Magnetofaba australis IT-1: one gene and its partner. The protein of the gene in region 2 interacts with the protein of the main gene of each other region in a pairwise test. Links are inferred from orthologs where the notes say so. Each region holds a gene or a part of one and is shown on either strand. Other genes may lie near its edges.

The links. Proteins that work in one complex are often made in the same cells at the same time.
Region 1: the proteins of ssb (region 2) and priA interact in binary tests that used the Escherichia coli proteins (3 or more experiments, as listed by UniProt). The link is inferred for Magnetofaba australis IT-1 from one-to-one orthologs.

What each region holds. Positions count from the first base shown.
Region 1 is NZ_LVJN01000016.1:20,230-23,227, forward strand. It holds priA (replication restart helicase PriA), read right to left. Parts: upstream 2,623-2,998; coding sequence 379-2,622; downstream 1-378. Other genes in the region: def (peptide deformylase), read right to left, coding at 1-127; MAIT1_RS05245 (hypothetical protein), read right to left, coding at 2,990-2,998.
Region 2 is NZ_LVJN01000021.1:500,718-505,892, forward strand. What follows is about bases 998-3,762. They hold ssb (single-stranded DNA-binding protein), read right to left. Parts: upstream 2,778-3,762; coding sequence 2,217-2,777; downstream 998-2,216. Other genes in these bases: MAIT1_RS20830 (GTP-binding protein), read left to right, coding at 998-1,958; dctP (TRAP transporter substrate-binding protein DctP), read left to right, coding at 2,803-3,762. Also shown: MAIT1_RS20825 (GTPase), read left to right, coding at 1-480; more of MAIT1_RS20830, read left to right, coding at 477-997; more of dctP, read left to right, coding at 3,763-3,963; glycerol-3-phosphate 1-O-acyltransferase PlsY, read left to right, coding at 3,969-4,574; DNA-processing protein DprA, read left to right, coding at 4,581-5,175. UniProt on the Escherichia coli protein: Plays an important role in DNA replication, recombination and repair. Binds to ssDNA and to an array of partner proteins to recruit them to their sites of action during DNA metabolism. Acts as a sliding platform that migrates on DNA via reptation.

The sequences.
Region 1 (2,998 bases), on a different replicon or contig from region 2:
GGGCGTCGTACATGGTTTCGAGCATATCATCCATCAGTTGACGAATCTCGTCGGTGACCGCTTCAACCGGTTTGGCTTTGGCTTTCAGCACCGGATCCGGCGCGGTGACAATGGGAAGAATGGGCATTGCGGCTTTCCTGCAACTCTGTGGAATATTTTGGATGATTTAAGAGACTGGGCTTTCAGCCCAGACCCGACCAGGGCTCCGCCCTGGACCCGGCAGGGCTCTGCCCTGCACCCGCACGGGCTCTGCCCGTGACCCGCCAGGGAAATGATTTCCCTGGACCCTCGTTAGTTTTGCTTCGTGCTCAACTCGACGAATTTTGCCTTCTATTGAGCACTGTTCAGCGCATTTCGTTCAACAAACTTCCTAACCTATCAGACAAACGCTTGTGGGTCGATATCCACGCCAATACGCAGATTCCGCCCCGCCAACGGCTCCGCCGCCGCCAGAATCCTGCCCACCGCCTGATGCACCATGCGGATATCCGCCCCCTTGATCATTAATTGCCAACGATGCCGCCCGCGCAGCTTCGATAGCGGCGCCGGAGCCGGACCCAGCACCAACGCGCCCTCGGTATGAGGCAGATTGCGCCGCAATTCGGCGACAAAACGATCCCCTTCGCCCAGGTCCTCACAGGAGAAGCGCACCAGCGCCATGCGCGAAAAGGGGGGATACTCCGCCTCGGCGCGAAACCGTAATTCCTGATCAGCGAACAGATCGGCGTCGTGACAGGCGGCGGCGGTGAGAGCGTAGTGCTGCGGGTCGAAGGTCTGCACCAGCACCCGACCCGTCTGCCCCCGTTCGCGCCCGGCGCGTCCCGCCACCTGAGTCACCAGTTGAAACGCCCGCTCGGCGGCGCGGAAGTCTGGCTGACTCATGGCGCTCTCGGCGGCGATCACCCCCACCAGCGAAAGGCCGGAGAAGTGGTGCCCCTTGGCGATCATCTGCGTGCCCACCAGGATATCCACCGCGCCGCTGCGGAAGGCGTCCAGGGTCTTGGCCAAACGATCCGCCGAACCCTTCACCGCGTCGCGATCCAGCCGCGCCACGTTGGCGTCGGGGAAGCGCTGTTTAACCTCCTCCTCCAACCGTTCGGTGCCGGGGCCGAAGCGGATCAACCCCAACTGGCCGCACTCGGGGCAGACGTCGGGGGGGTCGGCCACGTGGTCGCAGTAGTGGCACATCAACTGATTGCGCCCTTTGTGCAGCGTCAGCGCCACCGCACAGTTGGGACAGCTCACCGAGTGGCCGCAGAGGTTACACAGTAACGCCGGGGCAAAGCCGCGCCGGTTCAAAAACAGCAACGACTGCTTGCCCGCCGCCAGGGTCTCGCTCATCGCCTCACGCAGGGTCTTGCCGATGAGGCTGTGGGCGCGCATCCCCTCGCGGTTCTGCGGATCGGAGAGGTCCACCAGCTCAATGGGGGGGAGGTCGGCCCCGGTGGCGCGTTGAGTGAGTCGCAGATGGTGATATTTCCCATGCTGGGCGTTGTGCAGACTCTCCATGGCGGGCGTGGCGCTGCCCAGCACCACCACCGCCTGGTTGAAGCTGGCGCGCACGATGGCCATGTCGCGGGCGTGGTAAGGCACGCCCTCTTCTTGTTTGTAAGAGCCGTCATGCTCCTCATCCACCACGATGAGGCCCAAATCGGCAAACGGCGCGAACAGGGCGCTGCGCGCGCCGATGATCACCCGCGCCTGACCGGAGCGGGCGCGCCGCCACTCGTCGTGACGCCGCGCCGGGGTGAGCCCGGAGTGGAACACCGCCAGAGTCTCATGAAAGCGCACCCGATAGCGGGCGGTGAGTTGCGGCGTCAGGGAGATCTCCGGCACCAGCAGCAACGCCTGCCGACCCTGCGCCAGGGCGGTCTCCACGGCGCGGAAGTAGACCTCTGTTTTGCCCGAGCCGGTGACTCCTTGCAGCAAGAAGGGGGCGAAGCGTCCAGCGGTGATGGCCTCGTTGAGCGCATCCACCGCCTCCTGCTGCTCATCGGTGAGCTGCGGCGGCTCATGAAGCTGGCGGACTTCGGCCTGCTCCTCGGCCTCCCAGTGGGGATTCTCCCGCGCTTTGTGGCGCGCGTCCCAGCTCTCTTCGATGCGGATCAAACCGTCATCGCGTAACAGTTTGAGCTTACGATCCAGTCCGGCGCGCCCGACGTGCTGGGCGATGGTGGACTCCATCAAGCCGTTCTTGCGTTTGCGCAGATGGTCGGCCAGGGCGCGCAGGGCGGGGGAGAGGGAGTCGGGCGGGGCGGTTTCGCCGAGCCAGATAACGCGGCGTTTGCGATCGTGCAATAGATGGGCGGGTAGGGCGGCGGCGGCGATGCTGGCGGGAGCTTGGCGATAATAGCGGGCGATGTAGTCCAGCAGACGCATGAGTTCGGCGTTGAGGGGGGGCGTATCGCCGAGGATATCGGCGAGGGGCTTGATCTCACCGGTGTAGTCGCAGGTATCCGCCAACGACCAGATGAGGCCGGTGCGATTGCCGCGCCCCATGGGGACGAGAGCCAGGGCGCCGGGGATGGCGGCCTCGCGCAATGCATCGGGGATGGTGTAGGAGAAGAGGCCGCCGTAGGGGCCTTTGATGGCGACTTGGGCATACATGCGCGGATGGTACATCAAAACGCCAGGCCAGAGGAGCCGCTATGACGAAAATTGGCCGCCGACTGGTCGGCGGCGGGGTCTGGGGTCCGCGACCCCAGCGGGGTGTGGGGCGGCGCCCCACGGTGTGGCCGTTGCTGTTGCCGTTTCCCCATTGAACATAGGCGGCGCCAGTATGAGGGTGGAGAGGAGCGCAGAACAGCAAGCCAGCACAAAAGGAAAAGGGGAAACGGCGGGTGAGCAGGCCCCGTAGGGGCCGTCGTCCGCAGGACGGCGAACTGCACTAGAATTTCATGCAGGGAAAGCCAAAAAGTGTGTGTGGAAGGATGGTGGTGAAGGAGCAGTATCTGGAGTTTCCAACGTGAAATTGCCAAAAACGGTTTTGTCACAACGA
Region 2 (5,175 bases):
GAGGCGCTGGTGGCCAACTACGCGCGCAAAGGGGTGCTGGGCGCCATGGCCGCCGTGGCCCCGGGCACCGACTTGATCATTCAAGGGGCGTTGGGCTTCGCCCTGGTGCGTGAGCTGTGCAAGCTCTATGAAGCGCCGTTGGGTCAGGTGGATCTGAAACAGATGCTCGAACGGGTGGAGGGGCGCGTAGCGCGCAACATCTCTCTGCTGTTGGCGGTGGCGGGCAATGTATTCAAGGCCTTCCCCGGGGTGGGCACGGTCACCGGCGGGGCCATGCACGCGGTGGCGTATGGATTGATCTTCGACAGTCTGGGTAAGGCGTTGGTGGATGTGCTGGAGGCCAACGGCTGCGTGGAGAGCGATCAGGTGGCGGCGCGGTTTGAGGAGAACCTCACCGTGGATATGGAGCGCCGCATGAAGGATATGGCCAAAATCGCCCTGGGCGCACTGGCGGGCAAGCGTCGGGATGACGCCTTATGAGAGCCTTCGACTCCCTGCGTAAGCGAGTGGCGCGCTGGCTGCCAACAAGCGCATCTGAAGAGTCAAAATCGGCCTCTGATCAAGCCCTTGACGTGGTCGAGTCGGAGGAGTTCCTGGCGTTACGCCCTGACGCCACCACACCGCTGTTTGGCGAAGCGGTGAGCGCCGACCGCAACACCCCGTTCGTGGGTGAAACCCATCTGCATCTAAGCGCCCGTTCCCTGCGTGAACTGCTGGATGATCCCCATGTGCCCGAATCGGTGCGTTACGCCCTGCGTCAGCAGTACGACGAAGTGGAAGCAATGCTGCACAAGGTCAATCAGGGACATATTCATATCGCCGCCTTTGGCCGGGTGAGCGTGGGCAAATCCTCCCTGCTCAACGCCCTGATGGGCGAGAAGCTCTTCTCCACCAGTCCCCTACATGGCGAAACCCGCGAGGCGCGCAAAGCCGATTGGCGCGAAGCGGGCCATGACGGCGTGTTCGTCATCGATACCCCGGGCATCAATGAGATCGACGGCGAAGAGCGTGAACGCCTGGCGCGCGAAGTAGCGGCGCGCAGCGACATCATTCTGTTCGTGGTGGATGGCGACCTGACCAATACCGAGTATCTGGCGCTGGCGGACCTGCTGCGGGATCGCCATCGCCCGGTGGCGCTGGCGTTGAACAAAGCGGATCGCTATGTGGGGGGTGAGTTGCCCCTGCTGCTGGAGACGCTGCGGGAGCGGGTGCGCGGAGCTATCGATCCGCAACTGGTGATCCCCTGCGCCGCACAGCCTTCGGAGTCCATCATCATCGAGACCGCTGCTAATGGCGCCGAAATCGAACGGCGGGTCAAACGTCCGCCGGATCTGGCGGCGCTGAAGAACGCCCTGCGTCAACTGCTCTCCCAGGAGGGCAAGAGCGTGGCGGCGGTGAATGCGGCGTTCCAGGCCGGACGCCTCTCCGATGAGATCGCCCAGGGGGTGACCGCCTATCATAAAGAGGCTGCCGAGCGGGTGATTCACACTTATTGTCTGGGCAAGGGCGCGGCGGTAGCGTTCAACCCCATTCCCGCCATCGACCTGCTGGCCATCATGGCGGATGCGGCGATGATCCTGAATCTGTCGCGGGTCTACAATCTGCCCATGTCGCGCACCGAGGCGGGGACGTTGATCAAGACCATCATGAAGCAGATGGCGGTGTTGATGGGCACGGTGTTTACGGTGCAGGCGGCGGCGTCGGTGCTCAAGGGCGCCAGTATGGGCTTTTCGACCATCTTTACTGCCGGGGCGCAGGGCGCGGTGGCCTATTACGGCGCCTATGTGGTGGGCAAGTCGGCGCAGGAGTATCTGGCGTTGGGCAAGTCGTGGGGTTCGGGTGGACCCAAGCAGACGGTGCGCAAGATTCTGGATTCGGTAGACCAGGAGACGCTGCTGGCGCAGGCAAGACAGGAGATTCTGGCGCAACTGTCGCGGAGAAAATCGGCGGAAAAATAGAACTGCACACAACGACCAATGTTTGCGTGATGCAGGTGGAGCTTGCGCTATCTATTGGCCGCCGACTGGTCGGCGGCGGGGTCTGGGGTCTGCGACCCCAGCGGGGTGTGGGGCGGCGCCCCACGGTGTGGAAGTTGGGAGCTCGAGGGCAAAGCCCTCGATATCTTTCATTTTCCCATATTTACAAATTTTAAACGTTACGCCATCACGCTTAGAATGGGGTGTCGTTTCGAATATTCATCCGTTACGCCATCACGCTTAGAACGGGATGTCGTCATCGAAGTCGGGGCCTTGATTGAAGTCGTCGGCGGGCGCCGAAGCCGGTTGAGGTTTGGCCGCCGGGGGCTGACCGCCGCCGCCGCCCTGCTGATAGGATTGACCACCGCCGCCGCCATAGCCGCCGCTGCGCTGGCCGCCGCCGTATCCACCGCCGCCGCCATAGCCGCCGCCACCCTCCATGCCGCCGCCCGCATTGGCGCGGTCGAGCAGGATGATTTGTGAATTATACCCGGAGACCTTAATCTCGGTGGTGTAGCGATCCTGCCCGCTCTGATCCTGCCACTTGCGCGTCTGCAGGCTGCCCTCAACGTAGACTTTGGAGCCTTTGCGCAGATAGTTTTGTGCAAATTCAGCTGTTTTGCCGAAGATCACCACACGGTGCCACTCGGTGCGCTCCTGACGCTGGCCCTGTTGATCGTTCCAGGTTTCGCTGGTGGCGATGTTCAGATTGGCCACCGCGCCGCCGCTTTGGGTGTAGCGCACCTCGGGATCCTGTCCGAGGTTGCCAATCAGTTGCACCTTGTTGAGGGAAAAAGCCATGGAAATCTCCTGAAAAGCGCGCGCAATGACGAAATCGACCAACGGGGTGGCGCGCGGCATTGTCGCCGCCGCCACAGATTGCGTATCTTATGCGGTTATGAACAGACTGAACACCATATCACCCTATGCGTTTTTGCGCATCGGCGCCATAGCGGCGCTGATGACGGCCTGGATGTTATACGCCGCCGATGCGCGCGCCGCCACCTATGTGTTGAATATCGGCGCAGTGCAGGGTGCGGAGATGGGCTACATCCACTCCCTGCGCGAGTTCTCCGCCGCCATTGAACAGGCCAGCGGTGGACAGTTCGACGTCAAGCTGCGTTTGAGTGGGCGTGAAGGCGACGAACTGGAACTGGTGCGCAAGACCATCAAAGGGGATCTGCGCGGCGCGTTCATCTCCGCCGCCACCTTGTCCACGCCGGTGCCTGCATTTCGCGTGCTGACCCTACCCAAATTGTTCAACTCCACGCAACAGGCGCGCAACTTTATCGGTTCGCGTTTGGATCGCAATCTACGCGTGCGCGCGCTCAAAAAGCGTTTCCAGGTGCTCGGTTACGGTTCGGCTGGTTTTTATGGCGTGTTGGCGCGTCCCAACGCTGCAGGCGAACCGGTCGAGGGTTGGCCGCAGATGGAGCGCGCCATCACCCGCACCGTGCGCGACAAGTGGCGCCAGAAGGTGTTGGACGCCATGCTGCTGCGCCCCGCCTTCGTACCCCCGGAAGGAATGGACGAAGCGCTCTCCAGCGGATGGCTCAACGCTATTGAAGCCAGCCCGGAAAGCCTGAGTCATGCGGGTTTGGCGACGGAAAATACGCGCTACTTCCCCACCAACCACCTGTATGGTTGGATGGTGCTGGTGGTAAACAATCACTGGTATCGCAGTCTGCCGTCGGAGTTGCGCACTCTGTTGCATTCACGCGCTGAACGGATTTTGACTGTAGGAATCACGCAAACCGCCGCCCAGGAGTCCAATCTGCTTGAGCAGTGGCGCGGCGGCTCGGGTCCGGTGCTGCTGAACCCTCCAGAGGCGGATCTGCTCAAACGTTTTCAGCCGCTGGTGTGGCGCGCCGCCAAGGATCTGGAGTGGCGTCTGCGCACTCGTGACGGCGTGCGCAAACTGTGGCTGGGCAACAATGGCTTCGATCCCAATCAAGCCGATGATCCCCAGTTGGCCGATGTGATGTGACAACCATGATAAATTTACAACCAACAGAAATCATTTATCTATTTTCCGCCTATCTGCTGGGAGCGGTGCCGTTTGGCCTGGTGATCGCCAAGCTCACCGGCGCAGGCGATATCCGTCAGCGCGGCAGCGGCAACATTGGCGCCACCAATGTGCTGCGCACGGCAGGCAAAAAGGCCGGCGCCGCTACGCTGGCGCTGGATATGCTCAAGGGCGCGGCCATGGCCGGTTTGGGCGTGTGGCTGTTTGGCGCGGAGTCGGTGGTGACCATTGCTGGCGCCTTGTTGGTGTTTGTCGGCCACTGCTATCCGATCTATCTGCGCTTTCGCGGCGGCAAAGGGGTGGCCACCGCGTTGGGGGTATTTCTCGCGTGGACGCCATGGGTGGGCGTGATTACCGCAGTTATCTGGCTGGCCTCGGCCAAACTGTTCCGCATCTCCTCATTGGCGGCGATTCTGGCCTTCATTCCTCTGCCTTTGGTGGCGCACTTTTTTGGCAATCCGGCGGCTGTAGTGGGCGGCGCCATGATTACTCCCTGGATTCTTTGGAAACATCGGGCCAATATTATTCGCATCATCCATGGCGAAGAGCCGCGTATTGGTCAAAAGGCCTGATCTGTCATGAGCGATTATCCCAAGGCTCATATCTCCTGGCTGCGCCTGTTAAGAACTCCAGGCATGGGGCCAGTTACCTTATGTCGTTTATTCCACCATTTTGGCTCGCCCATGGCGATTCTGGACGCCTGGCCGGAACTGCTGCTGGGCCGTGGCGGGTTGAAGCCTCAAGCGGCGAAAAAGCTGGGACACGTTGCCGATGAAACATCGGTGATTGCTGAGTTGGATCGGCTCAAAGCGATGAACGTGCGCCTGATTGGCATCGGTTCGCCGGACTATCCGCCACAACTGGCGCAGATTCATGATCCGCCGCCGGTGCTGTTCGCCCAGGGCGACATCACCCAGCTGCATGGGGAGAATCTGGTGGCCATGGTGGGCACCCGCGCCGCCAGTCAGAACGGCTTACGTCAGGCGCGGCGCTTGGCGGGGGAGATGGCGCAGGCCGATCTGATCACTGTGAGCGGGTTGGCGCTGGGCATCGATGCGGCGGCCCATGCGGGGGCGCTGGATAATGGCGGCGGCACCGTGGCGGTGGTCGCTACGGGCTTGGATGTGGATTACCCCAAGCCCAATCGCAAACTCAAACAGCGCATTATTCAGC